Regions from separate parts of the Planococcus sp. 1R117A genome, predicted to be linked through region 1. Evidence: riboswitches for the same ligand, from Rfam matches in the RefSeq annotation. Region 1 holds a riboswitch; each other region holds the start of a gene.
The links. Region 1 has a riboswitch for S-adenosylmethionine ahead of mtnK (S-methyl-5-thioribose kinase). Riboswitches for the same ligand answer to the same signal wherever they lie in the genome.
Positions count from the first base shown of each region.

Region 1 (4,215 bases):
GCTTACCCCCATATTGCCAATGCTGTTTTTAATTCTTCATGCTGTTCGGAAGCGTCGACGAGTGTTTTTTTGCTTAAAACGGCATCAACTGCCTGGCGGAAAGCTTTACCGCCTCCGGCTGCACCGTCCGGATGGCCATGTACGCCGCCTCCTGCATTGATGATGCTGTCAATTCCGAAATCGTTGATCAATAACGGAACAAGTCCGGGATGGATGCCTGCAGAAGGCACTGGGAAGCTTTGCTTCAACGGACTGTCCTTCACCAATTCCTCGCCAAGTGCCAGTGCCTGCGCTTTTTCAAGAGCAACACTGCCGTAAGGGGAGGGGAACAAAGAAAAGTCGGCGCCTGCGTAGCGGACCAGTTTTCCGAGTGCCAGAGAAGTGGCCAGTCCATAAAAGTTGGAAGAAGTGAAAGCGCCGCTGAATGCTGGATGCGCCATGAGCGGCAGCCGGATATCCGGATCTTCTGCCAGTTCCTGCAGCACATCCAGACCATAAGCATGGACATTGAACAGCAAGGCATCCGCCCCAAGTTCGCGTGCTTTTTTTGCCTTGTCACGCAAGTTCGAAGTGCGCCCCGACAAGTTCACCGCATAAAGCGTCCGGTGCCCGGTTTCTTCAAAGACCTGTTGCAGCACGTTTTTCCCTGTGGTGATCCGCTTCTCAAAAGGCGTCAGTGGATTATCAAAAAGGATCTCATCATCTTTTACCAAATCCACTCCGCCGAGCGCCTGCTGGCGAAGCTGCGACGTCAGGAAATCCAAGTCGCGGCCGATGACGCCTTTGAAGATGCTCATGACAAGCGGCCGGCCGGTAACGCTAAGCAATTCCCGAATTCCGTCGATGCCGAACCGCGGTCCCGGAAAATGGGAGAGCAGCTCTTCGTCAAACTCCAAATCGAGCAGCTTAACTTCACCATCCAGCGACAATTTGCCGAAAACAGTGGTTAAAATTGCTGGGAAATCCGCTGAGAAGTTGGCACTTGGATACGAAATCTTCACCACAGCCTTGATTTCATCCGGCTTTAACGGATGCGGGGAATCTTCAAATTCCGTTACTGAAACGACATTTCCTTTATGGTGTTTTAATTGCTGCTGTTCCAATAATGGCAGGTCGGTCCACGATCCGATCGTCAGGCCCAGGGCGATTCCTTCTGCCTTTTCCCCGAATGAACCCGCTTTGCCATACAGCTGGTAAGTCGCTGTTAAACTGCTCATTGCATTCACACTCCTGTTAAAAATCAAAATAAAAAACCTCTTCAAACAAGAAGAGGTTAATAGGCTTAACAACTTCTTATTTCTCAGCCGCATAAATCGGCTGCAAGAATTAGCACCGTGTCCATTAATGGACCGGTTGCCGGGTATCATAGGGCTCGTCCCTCCACCTGCTCTGAATAAGAATGCGTATTCAATTTGGGTTAAATAATTTGGGTTAAATAAAGAAATTAGTTTTGATTATTTCATGCTTAAAGCTTTCTGTCAATGAATATTCGCAAAATTATTTGTAGTTAAAAAAGTTATTGACAGTCAATTCTGAACCGTGATAGGATTCTTCTCAACAGCATATAGTTACTCAAATAGTACTCTTATCAAGAGCAGGCAGAGGGAAATTGGCCCTATGACGCCCAGCAACCGACCGTAATACCTTCGTGAGAAGGGGCGCTTTTGCGCCGGAATGCAAATTCCGCAAGGCACGGTGCTAATTCCATCAGAAATGACCATTTCTGAAAGATAAGAGGCATGGAATCTATCATTCTAGGCCTCTTTCTTGCGGAAAGAGGCTTTTTATATTGACCCGGAAAGGTAGATGAATGATGACAATAGCATCCGAACAATACGAAGCATTAACCGAAGAAAAAGCCATTGCACTGGCTCAGAGCCTATACCCATTCCCTGAAGGAGCGGAACTTGTGTGCCGCGAAATCGGCGATGGGAACTTGAATTATGTATTCCAGATCAAAGATCCTAAAAGCGGAAAAGGGTTGATCATCAAACAGGCATTGCCGTATGCGAAAGTTGTCGGGGAAAGCTGGCCGCTGACTTTGAAACGCGCAACGATTGAAGCGAACGCTCTTCAAAAGCACGGCGAATTTGCACCGGGGCTGGTCCCGGCCGTTTATGCCATGGATGAGGAACTGGCGATTACCGTAATGGAAGACTTGTCTCATCTGACGATTGCACGCGAAGGGTTGATCCAGGGGGCAGCCTATCCGAAACTATCGGAACACATCGGCGAGTATTTGGCGCGCACGCTGTTCCATACATCCGATTTTGCGCTGCACCCGTTTGAGAAAAAGCGCTTGGCGGCCGAATACTCCAACCCGGAACTGTGCAAAATAACAGAAGACCTTATTTTCACCGACCCGTTTTTCAATAACGACACCAATGATTACGAACCGGAGCTTCAAGCCACGGTCGAAGCTATCTGGAACAACGGTCCATTGAAACTTGAAGCGGCAAAGCTGAAGTTCAGTTTTTTGACGGAAGCGGAAGCGCTATTGCATGGGGACCTTCATACCGGCAGTATTTTTGCCAGTGAATCGGAAACGAAAGTCATCGACCCGGAATTTGCTTTTTACGGTCCGATTGGCTTTGACGTCGGCTTGTTTCTGGCAAACTTGATCGTTCAGTCAATCACCCGGAGCGGCGAAGAACGCCAAGTGATTGTGAACCATATCGAACGTACATGGGAAGTTTTCTCAACCCGCTTTTCAGAACTTTGGGACCGGGAAGGCATTGAAGCATACAAAAAAACAGCAGGCTATAAAGAGTTCATATTGGAAAAGATATTCCGCGACACGCTTGGCTTTGCCGGCTGTGAATTAATTCGACGCACAATCGGACTGGCACATGTTAAAGATCTGGACAGCATTGAAGATAAGAATTTGCGCATTCGTTTAAAGAAACAAGCTTTGCAAACCGGCGAAGCGCTGATTTTAAAACGTTCCGGGTTAACAACAATCAGTGCGGTATCTGGTCTGCTTGAGGAGCTGAAGCAATGACAATTCCATTATCAATTGCCTGGACAGACGGGCAGTTGGTCATCTTAGATCAACAGAAACTGCCGCATGAAATTGACTATTTGACACTCGAGACGATTGAAGATGTCTATGAAGCCATCTTTACGCTGAAAGTTCGCGGCGCGCCGGCCATCGGCATCGCCGCCGCTTATGGCTTAGCACTGGCAGCCCAGCGGCACGATGCTGAAACAGTGGAAGCATTCCTGCATTATGTGCGTAAAGATGCGCTTTATCTAGGAGAGTCGCGTCCGACGGCCGTCAACTTAATGTGGGCGCTCGATAGATTGCTTGAAGCCGTTCAAAAAGCTGAATCTGCAGAAAATGGAAAAGCGCTGCTTATCGCAGAAGCGGTGCGCATCCACCAGGAAGATGAAGCTTCCTGCCGGCAGATCGGCGAATACGCCTTGTCGCTTTTGGAAGGGCATAAACGGGTGATGACCATCTGCAATGCCGGATCGATTGCCACTGCGAAATATGGAACAGCCTTGGCGCCATTTCACCTTGGAAGCGAACGCGGCCGGAAATTTGAAGTGTTTGCATGTGAGACCCGCCCGGTATTCCAAGGTTCACGGCTGACCGTCTGGGAGCTTCAGCAGTCAGGAGTGGACGTCACGCTTATCACCGACAGCATGGCGGCCCACACCATTGGGGCGAAAGACATCGAAGCCATTATCGTGGGCGCGGACCGCATCGCGGCAAACGGCGATACCGCCAATAAAATCGGAACACTCAACTTGGCGATTCTCGCTGATGCTTATGGGATTCCATTTTATGTAGCGGCGCCCGCATCAACGTTTGACGTCACCATTGACAGCGGTGCAGAAATACCAATTGAAGAACGGAAAGCGGAAGAAATCACTCATATTGGCAGCCGGCCGGTAGCGCCTCTGGGCACGAAAGTCTTTAATCCTGCTTTTGATGTGACTCCATCCCGCTTTATTACTGCAATCATCACAGAAAAAGGAATCATCAGACCTGATTACTACCAAAATATTCCCGGAGTTCTTAACCTCTATGCAGAAAAAGGAGAAAAATAATGAAAAAACAATCGCTCTTATTATTAACCATTTTATTGATCATCAGTGCATTTCTGGCTGCCTGCCAGCCAAAAGGCGAAGGCAGTGAAGAAAAGACGCCGGACGCTGCGAAAGCAGAAGCCTCGGATAATCCGTTGGCCGGCAAAAAAGTCGCGCTCA
Region 1 covers NZ_JBPRLO010000001.1:1,015,274-1,019,488, reverse strand. Annotated here, with positions in the region: gene mtnW (2,3-diketo-5-methylthiopentyl-1-phosphate enolase) at 3-1,217, opposite strand; SAM riboswitch class I at 1,291-1,400, opposite strand; SAM riboswitch class I at 1,583-1,737, shown strand; gene mtnK (S-methyl-5-thioribose kinase) at 1,811-3,001, shown strand; gene mtnA (S-methyl-5-thioribose-1-phosphate isomerase) at 2,998-4,056, shown strand; gene ACSFXN_RS04780 (sugar ABC transporter substrate-binding protein) at 4,056-4,215, shown strand, end outside.

Region 2 (4,215 bases), 510 kb from region 1:
GTAAATGACAAGGAAAAGATTTCTACTTCTATTCTTTCTTTAGATACATCATGGGTATTCATCGCTTTCAGTAAGGTCAAGTAGCTATTGGCATCAAAACGCCTGGCCAATTTTTTCCCTTGATAATCGAGATAGGACTCCACTTCAAAACGGCTGTCATTGGAACAGCGGCGGAACCGCTGATCGAATAGATTGCCGCTCCGGTAAGTGACCATGGCGGCCATGCGCGCCAATTCAAAGCCTTTCAGCTCGGAGGAATCCGTATAATTTCCATCTTTAAAGAGCGCATCATTTTCTATTGCCTGAATGCCAATCCAATTGAAAGCCACACCATAATCACTGTAAGCAGGGGTCACAGCAAGCGGAAGAATGGCATCAACAAAATCCGGGTACAAATGCCCCCATTCAAGTGCTTTCATCCCTCCCAGCGATCCTCCTAGGACCGCGGTCAAATGAGAGATACCCAATTCCTTTAACGCCGCATGCTCCGCCCGGACCATATCGCGGATTGTAAGATTTGGAAACGAAGCCCGGTATGGCTGACCCGTTTCCGGATTGAGGGACAATGGACCGGTTGATCCATTGCAGCCACCCAACACATTAAATGTAATGACTTGAAAAACGTTTGTATCCACGGCTTTCCCTGGTCCGATCAATCCTGACCACCAGCCCGGATTTTCAGCATTGCCGACTGCAAATTGATCGCCTGTTAAAGCATGGCAGACGAGAATCACAGGAGCATCTTTTTTGCCGCACCGTTCGTAGGCAAGTTCTACGTTATGCAAGACTTCCGTCGACTCCAGGGGAAGTGTTCCTATGGATACTGTCGTCATTTCCGTTCCCTCCTATACGTTCTCGAGTACCGCTGCCTGAATTGCTTGTTCAAGGTCGGCGATTAAGTCTTCTGGATTTTCCAACCCTATCGATAAACGGATCAATTCTTCCGTAACACCTGATGATTCCAGTTCTTCTTTCTTCAATTGCTGATGCGTTGTCGAAGCCGGGTGAATAATCAGCGATTTCGCATCTCCAACATTTGCCACATGAGACCATAACACAACGCTGTCAATCACTTTGCGCCCTGCTTCCCGTCCGCCTTTGACACCAAAATTGACAATTGAACCGTATCCGTCTTTTAAGTACTTTTGTGCCAATTGATGAGATGGGTGGTCTTCAAATCCAATGTAATTGACCCATTCGACTTGAGGATGAGCTTTTAAGTATTCCGCTACAATACGGGCATTGCTGTTGTGGCGTGGAATGCGCAAGTGCAAGGTTTCCAATCCCTGTAAAAAGGCATGGGCACTTTCGGCGCTGAGTGATGGACCGAAATCACGCAACAATTGAACGCGCAGTTTCGTCGCGAAAGACGCACCTTCCACATCGATGCCGTAGCGGATTCCATGGTAGCTTTCATCCGGTTGTGTATAGCTCGGGAACTTTGGATTATTCCAGTTGAATTTACCGCCATCTACAACAACCCCTCCGATAGTTGTTCCGTGTCCGCCAATCCATTTTGTTGCAGAATGGATAACGACGTCAGCACCAAACTCAATTGGATTGCTGCCATATGGCGATGCGAATGTGTTATCGATCAATAAAGGAATCTGATTTTCGTGGGCAATTGCGGCCACTGCTTCTACATCCAGAACATTCAAACTTGGATTTCCAATAATTTCTCCAAAAATCGCTTTTGTCTTATCAGTAATGGCTTCACGGAAGTTTTCAGGATTTGTACCGTCAACAAATTTGACGTTGATGCCATACCGCGGCAATGTGTTGGCGAAGAGACTGTATGTACCTCCGTATAAATTGGCGTCCGCAACAATTTCATCGCCCGCTTCTGCTACGTTCAAAACAGAAAATGCAATAGCTGCCATTCCTGAAGCCAAGGCTACAGCAGCTGTTCCGCCTTCAAGAAGCGCCACGCGCTGTTCGAAAACATCAACCGTCGGGTTCATAATGCGTGAATAAATATTTCCTGTTTCTTTTAAACCGAATAGATTTTGGGCGTGCTCCGTATTTTTAAACACATAAGAAGTCGTTTTATGGATGGCTACACCTCTTGCTCCAGTAACTGGATCCGGTTGTTGTCCTCCGTGCAATAAAAGCGTTTCTGGTTTAAAGTTTGTCATTTTGTTTTCCTCCTAAGGTTTTTTTGATGGAAACCATGGTTGAGGAGGAACAGAAAAAAGCCCCCTTCAATTAAGAAGAGGGCCGTGATATACGGATTGCCTCCTCTCATCTGCCAGATCCCGTCTTGCCGGATCTGTAGGACTTAGCACCTTTCCAAGCATTGCTTGTTGGTTGCCGGGCATCATAGGGCCTATTCCCTCCGCCTCTCTTGATAAGAGTATTCAGATTTAGTTTTCCATCATGTTGAGTAGTATAGAATAAAACAGAGAAATTTGTCAAGCGCATTTTTTCAAAAGATTTTGAAACCTATGACTTATTGAATACGTTTACTGTATAGAGGTGAACAATAATGATTCTATGGATTGCACTTGCACTCTTTTCAGGTTATTTTATCGGTTGTCTTCATGGTTCTGTTATTGCCCAGCTGCTGTCCGGCGTAAACGTCAAAAATAAAGGCGTCAAAAATTCAGGGGCTTCAAACGCAGCTATTGTTCTCGGCTGGAAATACGGGGCGCTTGTTGCTGTTCTTGATATTTTTAAAGGAGCAGCTGTTGTTATGGGATTCCGCTTTTTGCTAAGCGGCGCTTCTCTGCCGGATGAAATGGTTTGGATGCTGCTATTTCTCGCAGCGGCCGCTGTCGTTTTCGGCCATAACTTCCCGTTCTATATGAACTTTGATGGCGGAAAAGGAACAGCTTCAGTTATCGGCGCCATGCTGGCCCTTGATTGGAAGCTTGGCCTTGCCGGCGGTCTGCTGCTGGTGCTGGCAGCACTGGCTACCGGCTATTTAGTGGTCGGGGTTCTCGTATTATATGGCATGTTTTTTGCCATTGCCTTTTGGCCGGCCGAAGGCATATGGCCTTTAGTCACCGCCTTCGCTTTGTTTGCTATGGCAGTCTGGAAGCATCTCGAGAACATCACGCGCATTAAAAACGGAACAGAAAACAAAGTTTCTTCTGTTTTCCGGAAAAAACCTGCCGGCTCTGCTTAAGAAGCCGGCATAGGCAGCGGATCCGCTGTCTTTTTTATTGTCTAGAATCGTATTTTTTGTCTTGCTGGTCGTATTTTTATCTTTGCTGGTCGTATTTCGTCTGCTACTGTTCGTATTTTATCCGTTGCTGGTCGTATTTCATTTTTCCTCCGAGCCGAATGCGCAGCATTTGGGCGTATTGCCAAAATTCCCTATTTTCATGCTAAAATAAAGTGATTACATACTTAGGGGGAACTGTATATGTTTGAAAAGCTGATTGAGCGCCTTGTCCGCTATGCAAAAATTGATACACAATCGGATGCTGAGAGCACTGAAACACCTTCTACGCCGGGGCAATGGGATTTGTTGCATGAACTCGAAAACGAAATGAAGGAAATCGGTTTGGAAGATGTCAGCATGGACGAGTTCGGTTATTTGTTCGGCACCTTGCCTGCCAACACAGAAAAAGAAATTCCCGTTGTCGGCTTTCTGGCGCATGTCGACACCGCTACGGATTTCACAGGAAAAAACGTCAATCCGCAGCGCATCGACAATTACGATGGCAGCGACATTCAATTGAGTTCTTCCGTTACTATGGCAGTCGCCGACTTTCCTGACTTGAAGAATTATGTTGGCCATACTTTGATTACTACTGACGGCACCACTTTGCTTGGTGCCGACAATAAAGCGGGTGTTGCCGAAATTATGACCGCCATGGAATACTTGGTTCAACATCCTGAAATTAAGCATGGAAAAATCCGTGTAGCTTTTACACCAGACGAAGAAATTGGCCTCGGACCACATAAGTTTGATGTAGAGCGTTTCGCAGCTGACTTTGCTTATACAATGGACGGCGGGCCTCTTGGCGAACTGCAGTATGAAAGCTTTAACGCAGCTGCTGCCAAACTGACGGTCCAAGGGAAAAGCGTTCATCCCGGTTCAGCCAAAGATAAAATGATCAATGCCCAAACGGTCGCTATCCGCTTCCAGGAAGAAATGCCGAAAAATGAGGTACCTGAATTGACCGAAGGCTACGAAGGGTTTATCCACTTGAACAGTTTTAATGGAAATGTTGATCAAGCGGTTCTCTCCTATATCATTCGCGATTT
Region 2 covers NZ_JBPRLO010000001.1:501,719-505,933, forward strand. Annotated here, with positions in the region: gene metX (homoserine O-acetyltransferase MetX) at 1-833, opposite strand, end outside; gene ACSFXN_RS02225 (O-acetylhomoserine aminocarboxypropyltransferase/cysteine synthase family protein) at 846-2,135, opposite strand; SAM riboswitch class I at 2,239-2,354, opposite strand; gene ACSFXN_RS02230 (glycerol-3-phosphate acyltransferase) at 2,486-3,127, shown strand; gene pepT (peptidase T) at 3,368-4,215, shown strand, end outside.
Region 2: it holds a riboswitch for S-adenosylmethionine, as region 1 does, so the genes downstream of both, ACSFXN_RS02225 (O-acetylhomoserine aminocarboxypropyltransferase/cysteine synthase family protein) here and mtnK (S-methyl-5-thioribose kinase) in region 1, are expected to answer to the same signal.

Region 3 (4,215 bases), on a different contig from region 1:
TTTATCCAACCAACAGATTTGACCTTTGCAACAAATTTGTTACGATTATAGATATCTTATCTTTTTTAACGGAGGTTTTCCATGATTTACCCATTCAACGGCAAGCACCCATCCATTCATCCATCCGTATTCATTGCGGACCATACAACAATCACCGGTGATGTGACAATTGGTGCTGAATCATCCGTCTGGTTCAATACCGTCATACGCGGTGACGTCTCTCCGACTATCATCGGAAACAAAACCAATATCCAGGATTTATGCATGCTTCACCAGAGTCCAGGGAAAACATTGATTCTTGAAGACAATGTTACGATTGGCCATCAAGTGACACTCCATAGCTGCATTATCCGAAAAGGCGCACTGATTGGCATGGGATCCATCATATTAGACGGCGCTGAAGTTGGAGAAGGCGCATTCATCGGAGCTGGAAGCCTCGTTCCGCCCGGCAAAGTTATTCCGCCCGGAATGCTGGCGCTTGGGCGTCCAGCGAAAGTGGTCCGTGAACTCCGGGATGATGATAAGCAAGATATGGAACGCATCGTCCGGGAGTATGCGGAAAAAGGTGCTTACTATAAATCATTGCAAAAAAATTATATCGAGCAAGAAAAATAACAACAAAAAAGACGATCAGGCATTTTTGCCTGATCGTCTTTTTTGTTGTTTTTTAAGCTTGTCCATTAAAGATGCCTGATTGTTCTCTAAGAACTTCCACTTTATCTGTACGTTCCCATGGAAGGTCGATATCGGTGCGTCCAAAATGTCCATATGCTGCTGTCTGTTTGTAGATCGGGCGTCGAAGGTCAAGCATTTTGATGATTCCAGCCGGGCGCAAATCGAAGTTTGCACGGACTAGATCGTCCAAAATTTCTTCGTCGACTTTGCCTGTTCCAAATGTATCAAAAGCGATTGATACTGGATGAGCTACGCCGATTGCGTAAGCCAATTGCACTTCGCAACGATCTGCCAAGCCTGCCGCTACGATGTTTTTCGCTACATAACGAGCTGCATAAGCCGCTGAACGGTCCACTTTCGTCGCGTCTTTTCCTGAGAATGCGCCGCCGCCATGGCGTGCAAAGCCGCCGTAAGTATCAACAATAATTTTGCGCCCTGTAAGGCCCGCATCTCCTTGTGGACCACCGATTACAAAACGGCCAGTCGGGTTAATGAAGTATTTTGTTTCATCATCCATCAAATGTTGAGGGACAACTTCATTGATGACATATTCTTTGATGTTGCGCTGTATTTGTTCAAGTGTCACTTCCGGGTGATGCTGTGTGGAAATAACGATGGTGTCCACGCGAAGCGGTTTATTGTTTTCATCGTATTCGATGGTAACTTGTGTTTTGCCATCGGGACGCAAGTATGGAAGTATTTCTTCTTTGCGCACTTGAGCCAATCGGCGTGCCAATTTATGGGCTAGAGAGATTGGTAGAGGCATTAATTCTTCCGTTTCGTTGCACGCGAATCCGAACATCAGACCTTGGTCTCCTGCTCCGATATCGTCTAATTCTTTATCAGTCATTTGGCCTTCACGCGATTCAAGCGCTACGTTTACTCCAGCAGCGATGTCCGGTGATTGCTCATCGATAGATGTCAGAACTGCACTTGTTTCTGAGTCAAAGCCATATTTAGCACGTGTATAACCGATTTCCCGTACTGTTTCACGTACAACTTTCGGGATATCAACGTAAGTGGAAGTCGTAATTTCCCCTGCAACAAGCACTAACCCTGTAGTTACAGTGGTTTCGCATGCAACACGTGCATTGGGATCTTCTGCTAAAATGGCATCCAGGATTGCATCTGAAATCTGGTCACAGATTTTATCCGGATGTCCTTCTGTTACTGATTCTGATGTGAATAATCGACGGTTTTTCAAAATGTGTTTCCTCCTTATATCCTGCGAGATTGCTCTCGAAATTGATACGGTACTCGTTTCCCATGTCAAGTCCGTTCCGTGAGGATTGAACTTCAAGCCGTTGTGGCCTTTGTACACGAGGATTAAGGGCAATTTCATAAAAAAATCCCATCCATCATTTGCATGTGGAAAGGAGAAATCATCATAAGCACCTTTCACTCTTATCGTCCAAGGTTGAGTTCCTTGCTTCAGGTTTGGCACCTTCTCTGCAATTTGCAGCAGGTTGCCGGGTTTCATAGGGCCTGTCCCCTCCACCAGCTCGGAATAAGAGTATCCGTTCAATTTTTCATCATACGGAAAGTATAATGTTATGTCAACGTTTTTCAATCAATCTTTCCACATTAAATCATTAATTGGTTATAATAGGTGATTCAAGATCATAAAATGTATTTTTTTCATTACAATCAGTTATTAGTATAGACTAATGGGCTCAATGTGTTATACTAATGTTCGAATATACATCCTCCCCATCACCATGGGAATAACCGAAAAGGAAGGTACATATAAATGAATCCAGTGAACTTCGCAAACAACTTAAAGGATCTTTTAAATGGCCAAAATGTGCACGTCCAGCTTTCAGTTCCGCAATTAGTGGAAGCGGCAACATCACGTGGGGAAGCCGTATTGACTCGAGAAGGCGCTGTAAAAGCTGAAACCGGCAAATATACAGGCCGCTCGCCTAAAGACAAGTATATAGTAGAAGAAGACATTTCAAAAGACAAAATTGATTGGGGCGCTGTCAACCGTCCGATTTCTTCTGAGGTTTTTGAAAACTTATATAACAAAGTAATCGAGCATTTGAAACAACAAGATGCATTATATGTTTTCAAAGGCTTTGCAGGAGCAGACCCAGAGTCTCGTTTGGCTATCCAGACGATCAATGAGTACGCTTGGCATAATCTGTTCGCCCACCAATTGTTCATCCGCCCGACTGCAGAAGAACTGGCGGCGCATGAAGCGGAATTCACCGTTGTCTACGCCCCGACATTCCAAGCGGATCCTGCAGTGGACGGCACTGATTCTGAAACGTTTATCATCGTTTCTATGGAGAAAAAAATCATTCTGATCGGCGGCACTGAATACGCCGGCGAAATGAAAAAATCCATCTTCTCCATCATGAACCACATCTTGCCTGAAAAAGGCATTCTTCCGATGCACTGTTCAGCTAACGTAGGCCAAGAGGGCGACGTAGCATTATTCTTCGGTTTATCCGGAACAGGAAAAACAACTTTATCTGCTGATGAAGACCGTAAATTGATCGGCGATGACGAGCACGGCTGGTCGGATAATGGCGTCTTCAATATTGAAGGCGGCTGCTATGCGAAAACCATCAATCTTACACGTGAGCACGAACCTCAAATCTATGACGCCATCCGTTTCGGTGCTGTTCTTGAAAACGTTGTCGTTGACGAAGATACACGCATCCCGGATTATCACGATGGATCATTGACTGAAAATACACGTGCCGCTTACCCGATCCAGGCAATTGATAATATTGTGGATCCTTCGGTAGCAGGGCACCCAAAAACAATCGTATTTTTGACAGCTGATGCTTTCGGCGTGTTGCCTCCAATCAGCAAATTGACGAAAGAACAAGCAATGTATCATTTCTTAAGCGGCTACACATCTAAACTGGCTGGAACAGAGCGCGGGGTTACTTCTCCTGAAGCGACATTCTCAACTTGCTTCGGATCACCTTTCCTTCCTTTGCATGCGACTGTGTACGCTGAAATGCTTGGACAAAAAATCGACGAGCATGGCGTTGATGTATTCCTTGTAAATACGGGCTGGACTGGCGGCGAGTACGGAGTCGGCAGCCGTATGAAATTGTCATACACACGCACAATGGTGCGTGCTGCAATCAAAGGCGAACTTCATGATATCGAAACTGATAAAGAAGAAATCTTTGGCCTGCAAATTCCAAAACAAATAACTGGCGTGCCTTCTGAAATCTTGAATCCGCGCAATGCATGGGCAGACAAAGAAGCTTACGACAAGAAAGCAAAAGAACTTTCTCAGGAATTCCAAGAAAACTTCAAAAAATTCGGCACCGTTTCAGCTGACATCAGCGTTCAAGGCGGACCGGCAAAAATCTAATAAGCAAGCTAAAAAGCTATCCTTTATGGATAGCTTTTTTCATTGAAAGTTCACAAATTTTATTTATCTACATATAAAACGATATTCAGTGAAATCTCTTACTCCTGTCTCTGCATTGTACTTGTATCGCTGCACTAGCTTCTTCGCAAAGGTAATGGCCGAACTTTCGGCCATTACCTTTCGTGCCTTCTCATCCATTC
Region 3 covers NZ_JBPRLO010000002.1:848,432-852,646, forward strand. Annotated here, with positions in the region: gene ACSFXN_RS09605 (gamma carbonic anhydrase) at 82-615, shown strand; gene metK (methionine adenosyltransferase) at 668-1,879, opposite strand; SAM riboswitch class I at 2,077-2,189, opposite strand; gene pckA (phosphoenolpyruvate carboxykinase (ATP)) at 2,426-4,015, shown strand; gene ACSFXN_RS09620 (alpha/beta hydrolase family protein) at 4,189-4,215, opposite strand, start outside.
Region 3: it holds a riboswitch for S-adenosylmethionine, as region 1 does, so the genes downstream of both, metK (methionine adenosyltransferase) here and mtnK (S-methyl-5-thioribose kinase) in region 1, are expected to answer to the same signal.

Region 4 (4,215 bases), on a different contig from region 1:
GAGCGGAGATATAGCTGCCGGCCCTGAAAAAGGTTTGGCTCTTTTAAATCGGCTGCAAGACGGTTTTCCAGAAACCAAGCTATTATTCGTCCATGGCAACCACGATGTCTATGCGGAAGATTCCGCCGCTGCCTATTCCAAACTTCTCGAGTTCCGCGGAAATCTTGGCAACGGCCCTGTCCAATTGAACGAAGACTGGGTCGTAATCGACGATGGCGGCTGGTATGATTACACATTCGGCGTTGCGGGATTTACTGAACAGCAATTTGCCAAAGGCACATTCGGCAGCTTTACGTGGCCGGATAAAACGTATGCCCACTGGCCAGTAACCGACTCTGCCTTGACGGAGCAGTATACCGCAAAACTGGAGAACTGGCTCAAAGAATATCGCGGCAAAAACATCATCCTGGTCACTCATGTTGTACCGTTCGCTCATTTTCTGCAAGTGAAGGAAGATCCGAGCTGGGATTTCTTCAATGCCATGATGGGAAGTTCCCGCTTTGGCGAACTGGCGATGGAATACCAGGTCAAAAAGCTTATTTTTGGCCATACCCATACACGCTATCATGAACATTATAAAAACATTGAAGTAATCTGCAATCCGCTCGGCTATTACCCGCATGAATGGAACCTGCAGTCAGCTGAAGAAGAAATCGCATCAACGATTAAAATGATTGAAATTTAAAGAATTGTGCTATCCGCCTACTCCCTTTTTCGGACCTGCGAATACTGGCCAATACCGTTAAACAAAAAAAGCCGCCTTCGATGGATTCCATCGAAGGCGGCTTTCTCATTAAGTTTTACCAAGAAGGAATAAGCGATCCCGCAAACTCTTTTTCAATGAATTGTTTTACTTCATCGCTATGGTACAGTTCAAGGAATTGCTTGATCGCTTCATCGTCTTTGTTTTCAGTGCGTGATGCAACAAGATTGACGAAAGGCGAGTCGCTTGGTTCGATGAAAATCGAATCTTCTGCTGGCACAAAGCCCGCTTCAAGCGCGAAATTGGTATTGATGGCTGCTGCATCCAGCTCGTTCAATTGGCGTGGAATTTGAGCAGAGTCCAGTTCGATAAACTCGTAGTTGTTTTTATTTTCAGCGATATCCATTACCGTCGCCTGCAAGCCAACGCCTTCCTTCACTTTAAGAAGGCCCGCTTTTTCGAACAAAGCTAGAGCCCGTCCACTATTGGTCGGATCACTCGGCAAACCGATTTTTGCTCCTTCCGGCAGTTCGCTGACATCTTTGTAGTCTAATGAATAAATGCCCATCGGAAACGTTACCGTATCACCGACGCGGACCAAATCCAAGTCCCGGCTTTTTTTCATTTCTTCAAAAAACGGTTCCGTCTGGAATGAGTTCAAGTCAATTTCCTCTTCTGCTAACGCAACATTCGGCATTACGTAGTCAGAGAACACTTTCGTTTCAATAGTGAAGTCCAGTCCTTGCTCTTCTGCAAGTTCCGCAACTTTTTCGACGAGCTCTTCATGCGGACCTCCGGTTACGCCGACCGTTAAAACACCATCACTGACAAGGCTTTCCGCTTCTTTAGTTGATGCCTCTTCACCACTTCCGCAAGCTCCTAAAACTGCTGCTGACAAAACCAGTACACTTCCTGCTATCCATTTCTTCATGTCATTTCCCCTTTTCCTGTTTCTTTTTCATTGCCAGTGTGGCCAGTAAAACCTTCAACTGCATGCAGCCGTTGTAATGACAACCCGCTTCCTTTTCTGTGAAAAATAAAAATGCCTCTCTTAAAAGAGAGGCATTCAAAAAAGTTTGAGTTTACACCTCTCTTATTTTCCAAAATACCAAGTATTTTGCAGGATGTAGCACCTTTTCATGGTCGTTCAAAACCTTGAATGGTTGCCGGGCTTCACAGGGCCAGTCCCTCCGCCGCTCTTCATAAGAGATTTACATATTTAATTTATATTTTCATACTATTTCAATATAACGCAAAAAGCAAGACCCATTTTGTTTATTGTGAATTTTAGCAATAAAGAACCAGATTGAAATACCACTTAGGTTTAGAATTTCCATTGATAAAGGAAAGCATTTTTTTTGTCTCTCTGCTTTCTTTAAATCAGTCTCACAAATGCTCCTTGAACCACTCAATTTGTGGTGGCAGAAAATCCGACAATCCTGGGTCTACATAGGCACTATAGTGGCCGCCGGGAAGAACCACTAATTTTTTAGGCTCATGTGCTTTTTGAAAAGCTTCTATGGTTAAATCCGCTGTCGCCAACATATCATTTTCTGCCACCAACATTAATAAAGGTGTCGGGGAAATACGCTCAATCGTGCTGCTCGGGCTATATTCCAAAAGAGCTTCCATTGTTTCAAGCGTAATTCTATTTTCCCAATTTGGTGCAATCGTGTTCCCTGTTTCAGTAAACCAGTCAAAAGCCTCTGGAATCGGCAAAGCACTTACTTCACCCTCTGGTGCAACTACCGGCACATACTGGTGCTCCGCTCCCATATAACGGGCCAGACGGTAAGCACTTAGATTTTGGACGAATCCATGGAATATGTCATTTCTCATTAACCGTTGAGCACTCTTCCATCCGTTTACCACGGGAGCTTGGGCTACGACAACTTTCACCCGTGGATCTATTGCTGCCAAATGCAATACATGAGCTCCACTGTAGCCAGCTCCCCATATGCCAATTCGATTTTCATCTACTTGATCATGAGTTGAAATCCAGCTGATTGCATTTCTATAATCTTTATGCTGCTCTGCAGGAATCACATGCTGCCTTGGCTCCCCTTCACTTTCCCCGATAAATCGGTAATCAAAAACCAATACGGCAAAACCTGCCTCTGCAAATTTTTCCGCAAAGTTCTTCAAATGCATCTCTTTCACCGCATTAAATCCATGCGCCATGACAATCGCCGGTTTTTTGCTAAGCTCTCCTCCTTCCGGAACGTACAACCAGCCCTTACAATTTAACCCTTCGCTTACGAACGTAACATCATTCTTGATAACCTTCATTTCATCCCTCCTTTGGAATTTATTATTTCGAAAATATAGCAAAAACTTCCTCTTTCTAAATGTATCAGAAAAATCAGATAATTAATATAAAGGATTGATTATTGTACGGGTCAATTGAAGGAGAATTCTTTTTAAAGAATCTGTTTAGTATTTTTCATTACCAAACCTAGCGGAGCTGCCAGAATTCAGCCTGTCTTATATTCTTCTAAAACATTAAGTTTTGATCCATACCCCATCATGCCCAATCATTCTGCAACAAAGGAAAGCGCAAAAAAGGACCAAGAGTTTCCTCTAAGTCCCTGAAGGTTTTCCCATTATTTGTTCTTGTATTCCGTCACAATCGTGCCAATAAGAATTCCCATTACTCGGCCTTTGAACGCATCCGGTACGGATTCACCGGTTGGGTTTTTGTAATACAAAAGATTGGCTTCTTCGTTATATGTAAAGCCAAGATTCATTAAGTTCGTTTTTAACGGCTCCGGCAATTGGTCGCTGCCTGTCACTTCTTTAAAGTAAGGTGTCGTATAGATCGAAACATCGACATCATCCAAGCTGGATTCGAGAACGAATAGATCTGTATCACTTTTCACAATCCATTGGCCTTTAGAGCTGACTGCTAATTGCATATGTTCCAAAGTGGAAATGCCCTCCAGATTAACCCCAAAAATCTGATTGATCAGCACACGGCTCTCTGCGCCAGTGAGTGCGTAATCGTGATCTTTCAGATAGCGGTCCATCACTTCATTCTTCGCCATTTCCATAATCCGTGCATCTTGCTTAGTCGATGCCGGTTCTTCGTTCAAGGAAACACGCAAGCTTTCCATCACATCTGTAGGATAGCTGGCCAATTTGCTGCCATAATCCATCTTCGAAACGTAGTTCAGATCGATATCAAAGATTTCTTTTACCGCCAGCCGAACTTCATTGCCTTTGACCTTTTTGCCAAATGAAGCTAAGTAACGGTCCATGACGTTCACTTTCGGCATCGTTTGAATCACAGCATCTACTTGGGTTGACTTAGCATTTGCTCCTAAACTAACCCGGACCGCTTTCATTACCTTTTTCGAATACTTCGTATCCTGTTCAATATGCTGCGCTTCGTAGGCTTGAGTATTCGAGTATGCTGGTGCTTCTGCAGCAAAGACGCTTCCTACTCCGCCAGTTAAAGCAACACTTGTGATCGTGCTGAATAAGATAAGATTTTTTGTCATGTTTTTGAATTG
Region 4 covers NZ_JBPRLO010000005.1:110,598-114,812, reverse strand. Annotated here, with positions in the region: gene ACSFXN_RS15270 (metallophosphoesterase) at 1-685, shown strand, start outside; gene ACSFXN_RS15265 (MetQ/NlpA family ABC transporter substrate-binding protein) at 801-1,634, opposite strand; SAM riboswitch class I at 1,794-1,912, opposite strand; gene ACSFXN_RS15260 (alpha/beta hydrolase) at 2,090-2,992, opposite strand; gene ACSFXN_RS15255 (hypothetical protein) at 3,307-4,215, opposite strand, start outside.
Region 4: it holds a riboswitch for S-adenosylmethionine, as region 1 does, so the genes downstream of both, ACSFXN_RS15265 (MetQ/NlpA family ABC transporter substrate-binding protein) here and mtnK (S-methyl-5-thioribose kinase) in region 1, are expected to answer to the same signal.